4 regions of the Enterococcus saccharolyticus subsp. saccharolyticus genome follow, and region 1 is predicted to be linked to each of the others. Evidence: a T-box and tRNA genes for the amino acid it is inferred to sense, from the RefSeq annotation. Region 1 holds a T-box; the other regions hold tRNA genes.
What was found. The T-box of region 1 lies ahead of argS (arginine--tRNA ligase). A T-box ahead of a tRNA ligase gene usually reads a tRNA of that ligase, here a tRNA-Arg.

Region 1 (3,414 bases):
ATTGTTTCTGGATAACGTTGGATTAATTTAATAACTTCCCAACTTTCATCATCATTTAAAGCATATTCATGTGATTCATCAGGTGTAAAATCAGCTTTTGCTAATAAACTCATCGCACGTGCATGGGCATATTGAACATATGGGCCCGTTTCTCCTTCAAAACGTACAACCTCTTCTAATGTAAAGTCAAAGTTGTTGAGACGATCATTTTTCAAATCATGGAAGACGACTGCGCCCACACCAACTTGTTTTGCGACTTCTTCTTTGTTTTCTAAGGTTGGATTTTTCTCACTAATTTGGGCTTTTGCAGAATCAATTGCTTCATTTAATACTTCTTCTAATAAAACAATTTTTCCTTTACGTGTGGATAATTTTTTTCCATCTTTCGTAATTAAACCAAATGGAATATGGTACATATCATCTGCCCAATCAAAGCCCATTTCTTTTAAGACAGCTTTTAATTGTTTAAAGTGGTAGCTTTGTTCGTTCCCAACAACATACAGTGACTTACCAAAATTATACGTACGTTTGCGATAAATCGCAGCTGCCATGTCACGAGTGATGTACAATGTCGCACCATCTGATTTACGGATTAAAGCAGGATTTAAATCATAATTTGATAAATCAACAATTTCGGCACCTTGGTCTTCTTTTAATAGGTGTTTTTCTTCTAACATTTCTACAACTTCAACCATTTTATCGTTGTAGAAAGCTTCTCCATTTAATGAATCAAACGATACTTCTAACATATCGTAAATTTTGTTAAATTCTTTCATCGATTCATCACGGAACCATTGCCATAAAGCAGTGGCTTCTTCATCGCCATCTTCTAGTTTTTTAAACCAAGCACGGGCTTCATCTTCTAGTGACTTATCTTCTTCCGCTTTTTCATGGAAATCAACGTATAAACGCAATAATTCATTAATTGGTTCATTACGAACCGCTTCTTCTGAACCCCATTTTTTATAAGCAACAATCAATTTACCAAATTGTGTTCCCCAGTCACCTAAGTGATTGATACGAATTGGATTGTAGCCAACTTTTTCTAAAATAAAACCAATGGAATTCCCAATGACTGTTGAACGTAAATGTCCCATTGAAATTGGTTTAGCGATGTTTGGTGAAGACATATCGATAGGTACATTCGCATTATTTCCTTCACTACTATCACCAAAATGATTTTTTTCTTTAACTACAGACGCTAAAACATTTTGGGTAATCACTGCTTTATTCATGAAGAAGTTTAAATAAGGGCCGACTACTTCAATTTTCTCAAAAGATGAACCATCAATTTTTTCAGCTAACTCTGCTGCAATTTGTTGTGGTGCTTTACGATAGACTTTCGCTAAAGCAAAAGCTGGAAAAGCGACGTCTCCATGATCGGCTGATTTTGGATTTTCTAATAACTGTTGGACTTGTTCAAATGATAAATCTTCTTTGACCACATCAAAAATTGCTTTTGATACGATGTCTTTGTTGTTCATAAATGCTTCCTCCTAAAAGTTGTCTCATTGATTTTTTGCTTGACAGCAAACAAAAAGTCCCTAGTGTTTAAAACACTAGAGACGAGAATTCCCGCGGTACCACTCTGATTGTTCGACAAATCGAACCCACTTTATCTGATAACGGTAGATGCCGTTTGCTAAGCAAATTTTCACAAGTGCGCTTCACTTTTCTTCTTTATTTCGGCTTCCACCTTCCCGAACTCGCTAGCTAAAAAATGAAAAGTTACTCTCTTGATCACTAAATCATGTATGAAATGTACACTGATTATAGCAAATCTTTTTTTATTGCGCTAGTCTTGTGTTTCATTTTAAACATTGGGGATAAATAAGTGTCCCAAAGTCGCTGCCATAATGGCTTTAATGGAGTGCATCCGATTTTCAGCTTGTTCAAATTGCCTGCCGTGTTTGCCTCGGAAGACTTCATCTGTCACTTCCATCTCACTCAAACCAAATTTTTCTTGAATCTCTTGACCATAATTGGTTTCAACATCATGAAACGCTGGTAGGCAATGTAAGAAAATTACTTGCTCATTTTGCGTTTTTTCTATCATCGCTTGATTGACTTGGTACGGCAACAATAGCTCAATTCGTTCAGCGAATTTGTCTTCCTCGCCCATCGATACCCATACATCTGTATATAACACATCCGCATGTAAGACACCTTCATCCACATTATCTGTGACTAAAATTTTTGCACCAGATTGGTTCGCATACTCTTGTGCTAAGGCGATTAATGCTTCATCTGGATGCAAGGATTTTGGCGCGACAATACGAACATTGGTTCCTAAAATAGCTCCAGTCACTAATAAAGACCGTGCGACATTATTTCGTCCATCACCACAATAAACCAGATTAATTCCTTTGACTTTTCCAAAGCTTTCTTGAATGGTTAAATAGTCGGCAATCATTTGTGTGGGATGCCATTCATCCGTCAGACCATTCCACACAGGGACTCCCGCATGTTCTGCCAAAGCTTCTACTACTTGTTGACTTGAACCACGAAATTCAATGCCATCAAACATACTGCCCAATACTTTGGCTGTATCTTCTACGGATTCTTTTTTCCCTAATTGAATATCGTTTGCGCCTAAAAATTCTGGATGTGCACCTAAATCAACGGCAGCAACTGTGAAAGCAGCCCGTGTTCGTGTCGATGTTTTTTCAAATAATAAGGCGATATTTTTCCCTTCTAAATACCGATGCACAATCCCTTGTTTTTTTAGTTTTTTCAGATGTTGTGACAAATCAATTAAATACTGCAATTCCGCTTGCGTAAAATCTTTCTCTGCTAAAAAACTCTTTCCTTGAAATTCCATCTTTTCCCCCCGTTTCGTTCAACACACTGCTTTGATTTCCGTGCCAAATGAATCAATTGTATTACTGATAAAAACTGATTTCACTCCTGCTAACAAGGCTTTGTGTGCACTGTCTAATTTTGGTAACATGCCGCCAGTAACAACTTTGTCTGTTTTTAATTGAGAAATTTCTTCTACTGAAATTTCTTTTAACCATTCCGATTCTTTTTTTATTCCAGGTACATCGGTTAATAAATATAATTTTTCGGCTTTAATACTTGCCGCAACTTTACAAGCTACTTCATCAGCATTAATATTCAACCATTGACCCGATTCTGTAATCCCTAATGGGGCAATAATTGGAATATGATGTTTTTCAATCAATGTATTTAATAATGCGCTATTGACAGCGGTGACTTCACCAACAAATCCTAATTTTTCTTCATCAATAATTTTTCCTTGAATCAATTGATCACACCCGGCATTCATTCCAAGCGTAGGAAAACCAGCTTGTTGAAAATGTGTGGTAATCATCGGTTGGACTTGTCCTAATAATACCATACGAGTGATTTCTAAAGTTTTTTCAGAAGTAACACGCAAACCTTGTTTTACTT
Region 2 (3,414 bases), 890 kb from region 1:
GAAATTCCTGTAACAATGAAAATTTCACCAGATGGAACGATTCAATTAATTCGTTCAGGTGAAATGCGTCTGCGTTTAAAATTTGTTTATCGCGAAAAAGCAGATACGAGTTATCAAACTCCATATGGCGTGATGTTTTTCAGTACATACACCAGTAATCTTCATTTTAGTTTAAAAGACCAACCGACTTCTGGAAAAGTGTCTGTGGATTACGATTTATTTACAGCGGGCGATAAAATCGGTGAGTATAAACTCTCATTAGAATTTACTGCTTGATTTTTGATGTTTTTTATCAGAATAAATTGCTTTTTTGCAAACATTTTTGTATGATTAGACGTAGACTGTGAAAGGACGTGTCCCGATTGGAAATTAATGTATTTGAAGGTGTAAATAGAAACGAATTGTCCATGATTGAAGTTGCCGGTGCAATTTTATCTCAAAAAGGCGATGTAATGGATTTTTCAGATTTAGTAAATGAGATTCAAACGTATTTAGGAAAATCTGATAGTGATATTCGTGATTCATTGGCGCAGTTTTATACAGACTTAAACATTGATGGTAGTTTCATTTCTTTAGGTGATAATCGTTGGGGCTTACGTTCATGGTATGCCATTGATTCGATTGACGAAGAAGTAAACCATGGAATTGACGAAGACGACGAAGATGCACCACGCCGTCGTAAACGTAAGAAAGTAAATGCCTTCATTAGTGATGATGAAGATGCAATTGACTACAACGATGATGATCCAGAAGATACAGATCTAACTGATGAAGACGATGATGATGATTTATTTGATGATGACGATGAAGATGAAGAAATCGCAGCATACAACTCTGATTTACAAGAAATCGGCGCAACAAATGACGATGATGAAGAAGAACTTCCTGGAAGTATTGAAGAAGACTTAACAATCATTGACGATGATGACGACGATGAATTTGATGAAGAAGACGAAGAATTATAATCGTAAGAAAATCCAAAGAGCTTATTAAAAGCTTTTTGGATTTTTTTGTCTTGAGGTTGTTGCTGTTATTCTCTTTAAGAATTGTGTATGATGAGGGAAATGAACAATAGCCCTCTCTAATTAAAGAGAAGGCTATCTGACGAATCAATATGTTTATTCTAAAGTTGATAACTATTACTAAAAATTAACTATTTCTCATTTAAACGATGTATTCCCTAACCTCTAATACATCCTTGTAACTCTGTAGTTACGCCAGTTTGAATAAATTTCTTAAAAACAAATTAAAGTGTTGCATAAAAATATCTTTCGCGTTTCTACAGTATAACATATTTTATAAGAAAAAGAAAACAGCTCGGCACTTGCTGAGCTGTTTTCTTAGGTCTGTTTTTGCGTTTTATTAGGCTTTCAAGTATACTGTAATCAGTTACAAAACGCACCTTAAGGGAATCGAACCCCTGTCTCAAGAACCGGAATCTTGCGTGATATCCACTACACTAAAGGTGCTGAACACTTTACATAGTTTAGCGAACTTTAAGAAAAAAAACAAGGGGAAATTCAAAATGAAATTCGAGCAACAGTTTTCACAACAACAAAAACAAACCCAAAAACTAGCGATGACGCAGAAATTGCAGCAATCGATTCAAGTTTTACAATTTTCAACAGAAGAATTATCTAACTTTATTGACAATCAAGCATTAGAAAACCCACTATTAGATGTCACACAACCGAATTATACATCGAATTATTCCAAACCGCGTACATCCACCGGCACTGAAATGAATCGTTTGAATCAAATTCCCGATACAACCATCTCTTTATTTGAACATTTGATTGATCAAATTCATTTAAATTATCGTGATACATATTTACGGACACTTGTTCTTTATTTAGTTGAGTACATTGATTTGAATGGTTATCTCACAATTTCGTTAGATGAAGCAGTGGCGAAAACAGGTGGGACACCCATTCAACTACTAGATGCGTTAACGCTTATTCAACAATTAGAACCAGCAGGAGTAGGAGCGCGCAATCTTCAAGAATGTTTAATGTTACAAACAGAGCGTGATAACTATGCACCAGAAATTGCATATCTATTATTGGAAGAATATTTTATTGAATTAGTCGAGCGTAAATGGGACAGCATTGCTAAAAAATTGTTGATTTCATTGGCTGACGTTCAAAAAGTGTTTGATTACATTCAGACGTTAACGCCAGCACCAGGTGCAATTTTTGGTTCAACAGAAGGGTTGTATATCATTCCTGATTTAACCGTTAAAGTTGAAGAACAACAAGTGACAGTTTTTTCTAACCGCAGCGGGATGCCCGAAATTAAATTTCAGCAAAATTATTTTGAACAAATGAAACAAAGTGGAGATCCTGATGTTTTGAAATATCTGAAAGACAAGCAGCAAGATTTTGAATGGTTGAAAAAAACAGTTGAACAACGTGGCGATACCATTTTTAATGTGGGGAAAGCAATTGTTGAAAGACAACAAGAATTCTTTTTAAATAAAGAACATCCGATAAAACCATTAATTTTAAAAGATATTTCAGAAGAATTAGCCATCCATGAATCCACCGTTAGTCGCGCAGTGAATGGCAAATATTTAGAAACAGACTTCGGTGTATTTGAATTAAAACATTTCTTCAGCCAAAAATTAGCTTCTGATGATGGGGAACGCTCGACCAATGATGTCAAACATCGTTTACAAGCATTAGTGGATGCTGAGAACAAAGCCAAGCCACTTTCTGATCAAAAATTAGTCGATCTATTGAACGAAGAAGGCATTGATATTTCACGAAGAACGGTCGCAAAATACCGCGATTTATTAAAAATTCCATCTTCTGCTAAACGTAAAAGATACGATGAGGCATAAGGATTGGGAAGGGTTTCATGAGTTTTCTGTGAAATCCTCCTTTTTTGTGATAAATTAAAGAAAATTCGGGAATTTTTATTTTTTTCTTCGGGTATTAGTTGATAAATAAAAAAGAACATGCTAGAATTATTTGTGTAAGGAATTGGTACTGAAAAAGTAAATTCGCTTTTTTTTACAACACATGGGTCATATTAAGTCTATCTAGGACGAAAGATGTCCAACGGAGGTTGCATATGCTTGATGAAATAAAATTGATTGAAGCTATTGCTCCAGATATTTTGACGGTTCTTCAAGAAAGATACCGAATTTTGCAAAATGTTTACTGGATGCAACCCATCGGTCGACGGACGTTGGCTGAAAGTTTAGATTTAACAGAACGCGTGTTGCGAACAGAAACGGATGTACTGAAACGTCTGAAATTGATTGAATCTTCAAAAAGCGGCATGATGTTAACACCAAAAGGCGAAGATATTTATAATCAATTAGGAAGTATGATGGACCAATTATTTGAAATGCACCAGATTGAAAAGCGATTAGCGAGTTATTTTGGGATTGCACGTTGTTTGATTACA
Region 3 (3,414 bases), 270 kb from region 1:
GGAAATAATTGACATCGTTTGCCTCCTTAGAAAAATGTTATTTGAATGTGGTAATTCGTTCAGCCGCTAATCGGACAGATGGATAACCCGTTTCCTTGGCTTTTCCAATCGAGAGAATCATCACTGGCACGTAACGTTCTTTATCTAAATCAACTATTTCAGCCAATTGATCTGCTTCAAAACCACCAATTGGATTGGTTTCATACCCATGTGCACGAGCAACTAACATCAATTGCATCGCTGCTAAACTGGCATCAATTTTCACAACATCATTCATTTGTTCTCTGGTGAAATTTTGATAATAAGGAATAATTGCCTCCAATTGTTGGTCTCTCACTTCTGCTGGCATTTTCCCTTCTGCTACTGCTTGGTTATAAATTTCTTCGCCTAATTCATAGCACGCCATATCACCAAAAATCAAAATCATCGCAGATGAGGTATCATTTTGACGTGTGTTAAAACGAATCAACGGTTTTAACTTCGCTTTTTGCTCGTCACTTTCTACTACTACAAAACGCCACGGTTGCATATTCACGGAAGATGGTGCAAGTGTTGCCTCTTGAATCATCTCAAGCATTTCTTCATGAGAAATTTTATATGTTTCATCATACACACGTACAGATTTTCTTTCAAAGGTAATTGCTGAAAAATCATTGTTGACTAATTTATTTGCCATTTCTATTTCCTTCTTTCATTTGACTAATTTCGTTAATAATTCTAGTAGAAGTTCTCCTTCTTGCTTACTCAACGAGATATTGATTGGCTTTTCAGAAGAATGGTACTTCTGCTCGCATGTGGATAACTCGTCGAATGCTTGTGGTGTGATTTTTACAAAAACTTCTCGATTATTGTGTTTATTTCTTTCACGAGTCACATACTTTTTTTCTTCTAATATTTTTAAATGTCTCGTCACAGCCGCACTATCAATTTTCAATTCTTGTTGCAAACTAGTCTGCGAGCAAGGGCCATTTTCTTTTAAAAACATCATCAACTCATACCGCGTAATGCTAAACCCTGTTTCTTTCTCAAACTTAGCTGTCAGTTCTTGGTTCGCAAGTTTTAATTGATAAAATAACTTACTTATTTCTCTAAGGTTCATTTTTGTCCCCCTACAATTGACTTATCAATAATTGACTAGTCAAATATAAAAGAAAAAAATATATTTGTAAATTACTTTGCTCGAATCATTTATATTAATGAAAGAAATAACTATTTAAACAAACAAAAAACCACTAGAAACCAAGGTTTCTAGTGGTTCATTAGCGTCACAGGAGGGATTCGAACCCCCGACCGTCCGCTTAGAAGGCGGATGCTCTATCCAGCTGAGCTACTATGACAGATGTTTTAGCAACAAAAATTATTATATGGAATATCCACACAAATGTCAATTGTTTTTCTGTTATTTTTTAAGGTGTCTGCAAGAGACACCTTAAAAGCACTTATTCTGCTGGCTCGATGATCACTTCATCTGCTTCTTTGGTAATTAACGCAATCCCGTCACCTAAAGGTACTAAACTGGTAGTTAAGTCTGGATGACTGTTAATGACATCTAAAAAGCGTTTTAGCTTGCGATGAATCGTCCGACGATTACGTGGAATTTCTTCAATTGGATCTAAAATGGTGCCCCCTTGAAAAATATCATCGACCATTAGGACGCCACCTTTTTTTAATAGACGCAGACATTCTGGTAAAAATTCAATGTATTTTGATTTGGCGCTGTCCATAAAAATAAAATCGTAGGGTCCAGTTAATTCAGGTAAAATATCTGCTGCCTGTCCTTCTAACAACGTTACTCTATCTTCTAAGCCAAGACGTTTATACGTTTTTTTCGCTTTACGAATCATCACATCAAAACGATCAATCGTTGTCACGTGCCCGTCTTCACCAACATATTGAGCCATTAAACTTGAAGAAAAACCAAGCGCTGTCCCAATTTCTAATACTTGTTTTGGTTTAATTTGACCTAATAAAAATTGCATAAAAACAACTGTTTCGTGCGGAATAATGGGCACTTCATTTTCATTTGCTTCTTTTTCAATCTGACCTAATTCTCCAGATAATTGTTTTTGCTCATTACGTAAAAACGCGACAAGTTCTGGTTTTACGACTGGTCGATACATCATTTCGTTTCTCATGTTCTACACTCCTACTTATTCACTGTTTTTCATTATACGAATTTCAGAGACAACCTGCAATCTTTTCCCTCTAAAAACTTCTACTTGCTTTTTTTAGTAATTCCGATTAGTCTATAGACAGGATTTGGATTAGTAACAAAAATATGTTTTAGAGAGTCAAGGCAAGGCTGGAACCTTGATACCCCTATTTTTGTGAACCTACCAATGGTAATGACTGAAAAGCAGTCGGGTTAAAGCCCTTATCCTTTTTCGAGCTGGATTGTACAATACAATCAACAAAGGTGGTACCGCGAATGTTCAACACTTCGTCCTTTTTTAGGATGAAGTGTTTTTATTTTGCTTTCAGCTCTCGAAAGCTAATCCAATATACCAATTGTTGTCAATTATATTTAGGAGGAAACAAAATGGCAGAACAAAAAAATGATTTTACAGAATGGTATTTACAAACCGTTCAAAAAGCAGAATTGATGTCTTACTCACCTGTTAGAGGCTCAATCATCTTCCGTCCCGATGGTTTTGAATTATGGGAACACATTCAAGAGGAGTTCAATAAGTTTCTCCGTAGCGAAGGAATTCGTAACGCCTATTTCCCAATGTTAATTCCAAAAAGTTTCTTTATGAAAGAAGCTGACCATATCGAAGGTTTCGCTCCAGAACTTCCTTGGGTCACTGAAGTTGGTGATGAAAAATTAGAAGAACCTTTAGCATTGCGTCCAACTTCTGAAACGATGATTGGAACAGCTTTTTCTGATTGGATTAATTCTTACCGTGATTTACCTTACGAAATTAACCAATGGGCTAACGTCTTCCGCTGGGAAAAGAAAACTTTACCGTTCTTACGTACGTCTGAATTTTTATGGCAAGAAGGACATACTGCACACGCTGATGCTGACGATGCGCGCAAACGTACGTTACGTGTTTTAGATGAATACGCACGTTTATGCGAAGAGTTTCTAGCAATCCCTGTCTATAAAGGTGAAAAAACACCGTCTGAACGTTTTGCCGGTGCAGAAGAAACGTATTCAATCGAAGCAATGATGAAAGATGGAAAAGCTGTACAAGCCGGAACTTCTCATTACATGGGGACAAAATTTGCCGAAGCTTTTGACATCACATATCTAAATAAAGAAAATAAACACGTTCATGCACACACTACGTCATGGGGCGTTTCAACACGTTTATTAGGTTCATTAATCATGACTCATGGGGATGAAAATGGTTTAGTCTTCCCACCAACAATTGCCCCAACACAAATTGTCTTAATGCCAGTTGGTCCTTG
Region 4 (3,414 bases), 770 kb from region 1:
ATCTTAGGCTTTTTCAAAAAACGTCAATTTAAACGTATGCTCACCATGATAGAAGAGTCGTGTTAAAAGAGTCAACACGGACTCTTTTTTCATTTTTAATGAGGGGGGAAATCAATGCAAGAAACAACGAAAGCAGAAGCAATCTATCAACTTGCCCACTATGCGTTTCAATTTAATCAAAGTGAAGAATATAAAAATCGTTTAAACTACATTGTGGAACATTCCAAACATTATGGGTCATATGATGGTGAAACCTTAGCCAGTCAGATTCTTGCCACGCCCTTAAAAGTCCAATTTTTTAATCAAGTATTCGAAATGGCGGGTGTTGGATTTGTTTCTTCTGATCCAAGTTATCGCGGTGAAGGACGGATTGATCAGTTGATGACGGATATTTTAAATGACTGCAAAGAAAATAAGGTTCTGTTTTCTTATCTGGCACCATTTTCATATCCCTTTTATCGTCGCTACGGCTACGAACTAATTTTTGAACGAATTGCTTATGATGTTCCAAGTCGTAAATGGCCAGATAGTAAACGGGTGCCAGGGAAAATTCGTCGTCAAACATGGGAAGATGCGAAAGTAGACATCAAAACAGTCTATCAAGCCTCTAACCGTAACAAACATGGTGGTTTACAAAGAGAAGACTGGTGGTATGACTATAAATTCCGTATTCAGCGCCCGTATTATTTTGCGATTTATTACAATGAAGCAGGAATGGCAGAAGGCTATTTAGTTTATCAAATTCTAAATGGGAAATTCCATTGTGCAGAATGGGAAGTCTTGAGTGGTCATGCATATCATGCGCTAAATCGTTATATTGCGACACATAAAGAGTCAGTGAGTGAAATTCGTTACGAACAAGGATATAATAAAAATAGTGCGTTCTTTTTACAAGAAAAACCACTTGTCAATGCGACGATTCGTCCAGAAATGATGGTACGTATTGTTGATGTAGAAGCATTTTTAACCATTTATCCATTTGATAACTTACAAGAATCATTTGCGATTCAGATCCCTGAAGACAGCTATGCTTCATGGAACGAAGGAATTTTTGAAATCAATACAGATGGAACCATAAATAAAGTAGCGAAAACCAAGCTACCGACTTTAACCCTTTCTGTGCAACGATTTACGCAACTATTTTTAGGTTATCAATCTTTACAACAGCTCGTCTTTTTCAATGAAGTAACAGTGGATGAAAAATTGATGCCTGTGATTGAAGCGATTTTACCGAAAGAAACGCCTGTTTTAGAAGATTATTTCTAAGAAGTTATTTTATCGCTAACCTTGCGTTTTTGGAAGGTTAGCGATAAAATAATAACAGACTTTTTGTCACTCGTCCTCTTAGTTAAATGGATATAACAAGGTCCTCCTAAGACTTAGTTGCTGGTTCAATTCCGGCAGGGGACGTTAGAAAAAAGCTGGAATCTTTGTGATGCAAGATTTCAGCTTTTTATTTACAATTAGCTACTATTTTAGATGATATTACTAGTGTTTATGTTGCTACTAAAGATAATAAATGTGTTTGAATTTTTGTTTAGATAAGGAGGAATATTGGGAAAAATAATTTTTTTAGATGTTGATGGAACGTTGTGTAATGAGGCAGGAAGAGTACCCGAAAGTGCGAAACAAGCAATTATAAAAACGTATGAAAATAGTCACGATTTCTTTTTATGTACCGAGCGTTCAAAAGCGGAAATTCCTGAAGAAGTGTTCAACTTACTAATTAGAGGTATGATTGGTGCCGGTGGTGGTTATTGCGAAGTTGATGGTGAAATTATTTTACATGAAGTTTTTGATGCTATTGAACTAAAAAAAATCGTCACTTTTCTTGAAGAAAATGCAGTAGAGTATTATTTAGAATCGAATCAAGGATTATTTGCTAGTAAAAATCTTAAACAGAAGTTACAAAGCTTAGTGTTAAATGGAACGCCAAAAGACTCAATTGAAGGACAAACAAAATTACAAGATATTACTTGGTTTTTAGATCTTTTAATTGAAGATCACACACAAATTGATTATGAAGACGTTAATAAGGTTTCTTTTGTAAATCAGACAGTGCCTTATGAAAAAATTCATGAGAAATATGATGGTGAGTTCTATATGTTACGAAGTACCGTTCCTATTTTTGGTCCAGATAGTGGAGAGATTGGTATCAAAAATATTACTAAAAAAATAGCCATTGAAACCGTTATTCAGTATCTAAAAAAAGAAAAATGTGACACCATTGCATTTGGCGACGGGCATAATGATTTATCGATGTTTGAAGCAGTTGAACTTCGTATTGCGATAGGCAATGCGCAAGCTGTTTTAAAAGAGGCTGCAGATATTGTGACACTTACACACGATGAAGGTGGTATAGCAAGTGCTTTAGAGGAACTGCATTTATATTGAAGCGAAAAATTATTTTGAAAAAACTGATGTCAGTCCAATAGAGTGCGAAAAAAACTGTCACTTTCTAGCAGTGGCAGTTTTTTTGTATATTTAAAATTTTATTTCAGCGTTTTTATAGTGGCGGATAACTAGTTGTCTTTGGATTATTAAGATAGTCAGGATGATAATTATCAAGGGGATACTACCCACAGCCAAAAAGCGAGCGAATGCAAAGGGAAGTTCAAATAAGAAAGAAAAGATAAAATCTTTGCCAGTTGCATTCCATAATCCAGGTGTTAAGAAGGCTTTTTGTGGATGTGTCAATAGCGTAAAATCGATAGCCGTATTATTTGACGTTCGAAAGATAATGAATAGTGCAATAAAAATAGCAAGCGAACCAAGTAAAGCATTTCGGTTTCTTTTCTCCCGTTCGATTTTGGACTCATTATCTGAAAATATTTCATGATTTTGAGAACTAGAACCAATAAAATATTGTTTGCCACTATTTTTAGAACCCCGGATATGTTGTCAGCCGCTGTCTGACATAAATAGGACATATTCTTCAAACGCATCTTTTGTAGGAAACTTACGGTAATCTAATTGGATGATTCTGTGAGTTGGCGTAGATTGTTCAAACGTATACCCTGTCGTGCCATCAACAAGTTGCCAACCTTTGGCAAGTTCTTTATTTAACCACCGTTCCTCTTTTTCTAACGATAAGAAAAACTTAAATTGTCTCTTCATTTTTTTCACCCCTATTATTTGAATCAAATATATTGATACAATGTTGCATTCTTAACACTTCTGCTTCCAAAATTTGTTTGCCATATTTTGTCGTCTGATATATTTTTCTGCGCTCATTGTTAGAAGATAGTTGTTGCAACATATCTAATTTAAGAAAATTTTCAATAGCACCATACATTGTACCGGCAGCTATTCGAACCTCTCTTTGACTCAATTCTTCAATTTTTTTGATTGCCAAGTAGCCATAGATAGGTTCAGAAAAAGCAATTAACAAATAAAAAACCGTTTCAGTTAAAG

Region 2: it has a tRNA-Arg gene. The T-box ahead of argS (arginine--tRNA ligase) is inferred to sense a tRNA for this amino acid. The anticodon was not compared.
Region 3: it has a tRNA-Arg gene. The T-box ahead of argS (arginine--tRNA ligase) is inferred to sense a tRNA for this amino acid. The anticodon was not compared.
Region 4: it has a tRNA-Arg gene. The T-box ahead of argS (arginine--tRNA ligase) is inferred to sense a tRNA for this amino acid. The anticodon was not compared.

Annotation. Positions count from the first base shown of each region.
Region 1 is NZ_CP118957.1:935,355-938,768, reverse strand. Features, by position in the region: gene argS (arginine--tRNA ligase) at 1-1,484, opposite strand, end outside; T-box leader at 1,559-1,753, opposite strand; gene argF (ornithine carbamoyltransferase) at 1,814-2,821, opposite strand; gene argB (acetylglutamate kinase) at 2,840-3,414, opposite strand, start outside.
Region 2 is NZ_CP118957.1:1,820,713-1,824,126, reverse strand. Features, by position in the region: gene PYW32_RS09375 (YwiB family protein) at 1-276, shown strand, start outside; gene rpoE (DNA-directed RNA polymerase subunit delta) at 363-965, shown strand; tRNA gene PYW32_RS09365 (tRNA-Arg) at 1,398-1,469, opposite strand; gene rpoN (RNA polymerase factor sigma-54) at 1,526-2,842, shown strand; gene PYW32_RS09355 (sugar-binding transcriptional regulator) at 3,076-3,414, shown strand, end outside.
Region 3 is NZ_CP118957.1:664,131-667,544, reverse strand. Features, by position in the region: gene PYW32_RS03485 (DUF1304 domain-containing protein) at 1-15, opposite strand, end outside; gene PYW32_RS03480 (nitroreductase family protein) at 38-676, opposite strand; gene PYW32_RS03475 (MarR family winged helix-turn-helix transcriptional regulator) at 692-1,099, opposite strand; tRNA gene PYW32_RS03470 (tRNA-Arg) at 1,264-1,337, opposite strand; gene PYW32_RS03465 (O-methyltransferase) at 1,440-2,135, opposite strand; T-box leader at 2,246-2,451, shown strand; gene proS (proline--tRNA ligase) at 2,540-3,414, shown strand, end outside.
Region 4 is NZ_CP118957.1:1,702,157-1,705,570, reverse strand. Features, by position in the region: partial or broken gene PYW32_RS08735 (DUF3284 domain-containing protein) at 1-66, shown strand, start outside; gene PYW32_RS08730 (GNAT family N-acetyltransferase) at 115-1,266, shown strand; tRNA gene PYW32_RS08725 (tRNA-Arg) at 1,339-1,410, shown strand; gene PYW32_RS08720 (Cof-type HAD-IIB family hydrolase) at 1,555-2,394, shown strand; gene PYW32_RS08715 (DUF2812 domain-containing protein) at 2,902-3,117, opposite strand; gene PYW32_RS08710 (PadR family transcriptional regulator) at 3,101-3,414, opposite strand, start outside.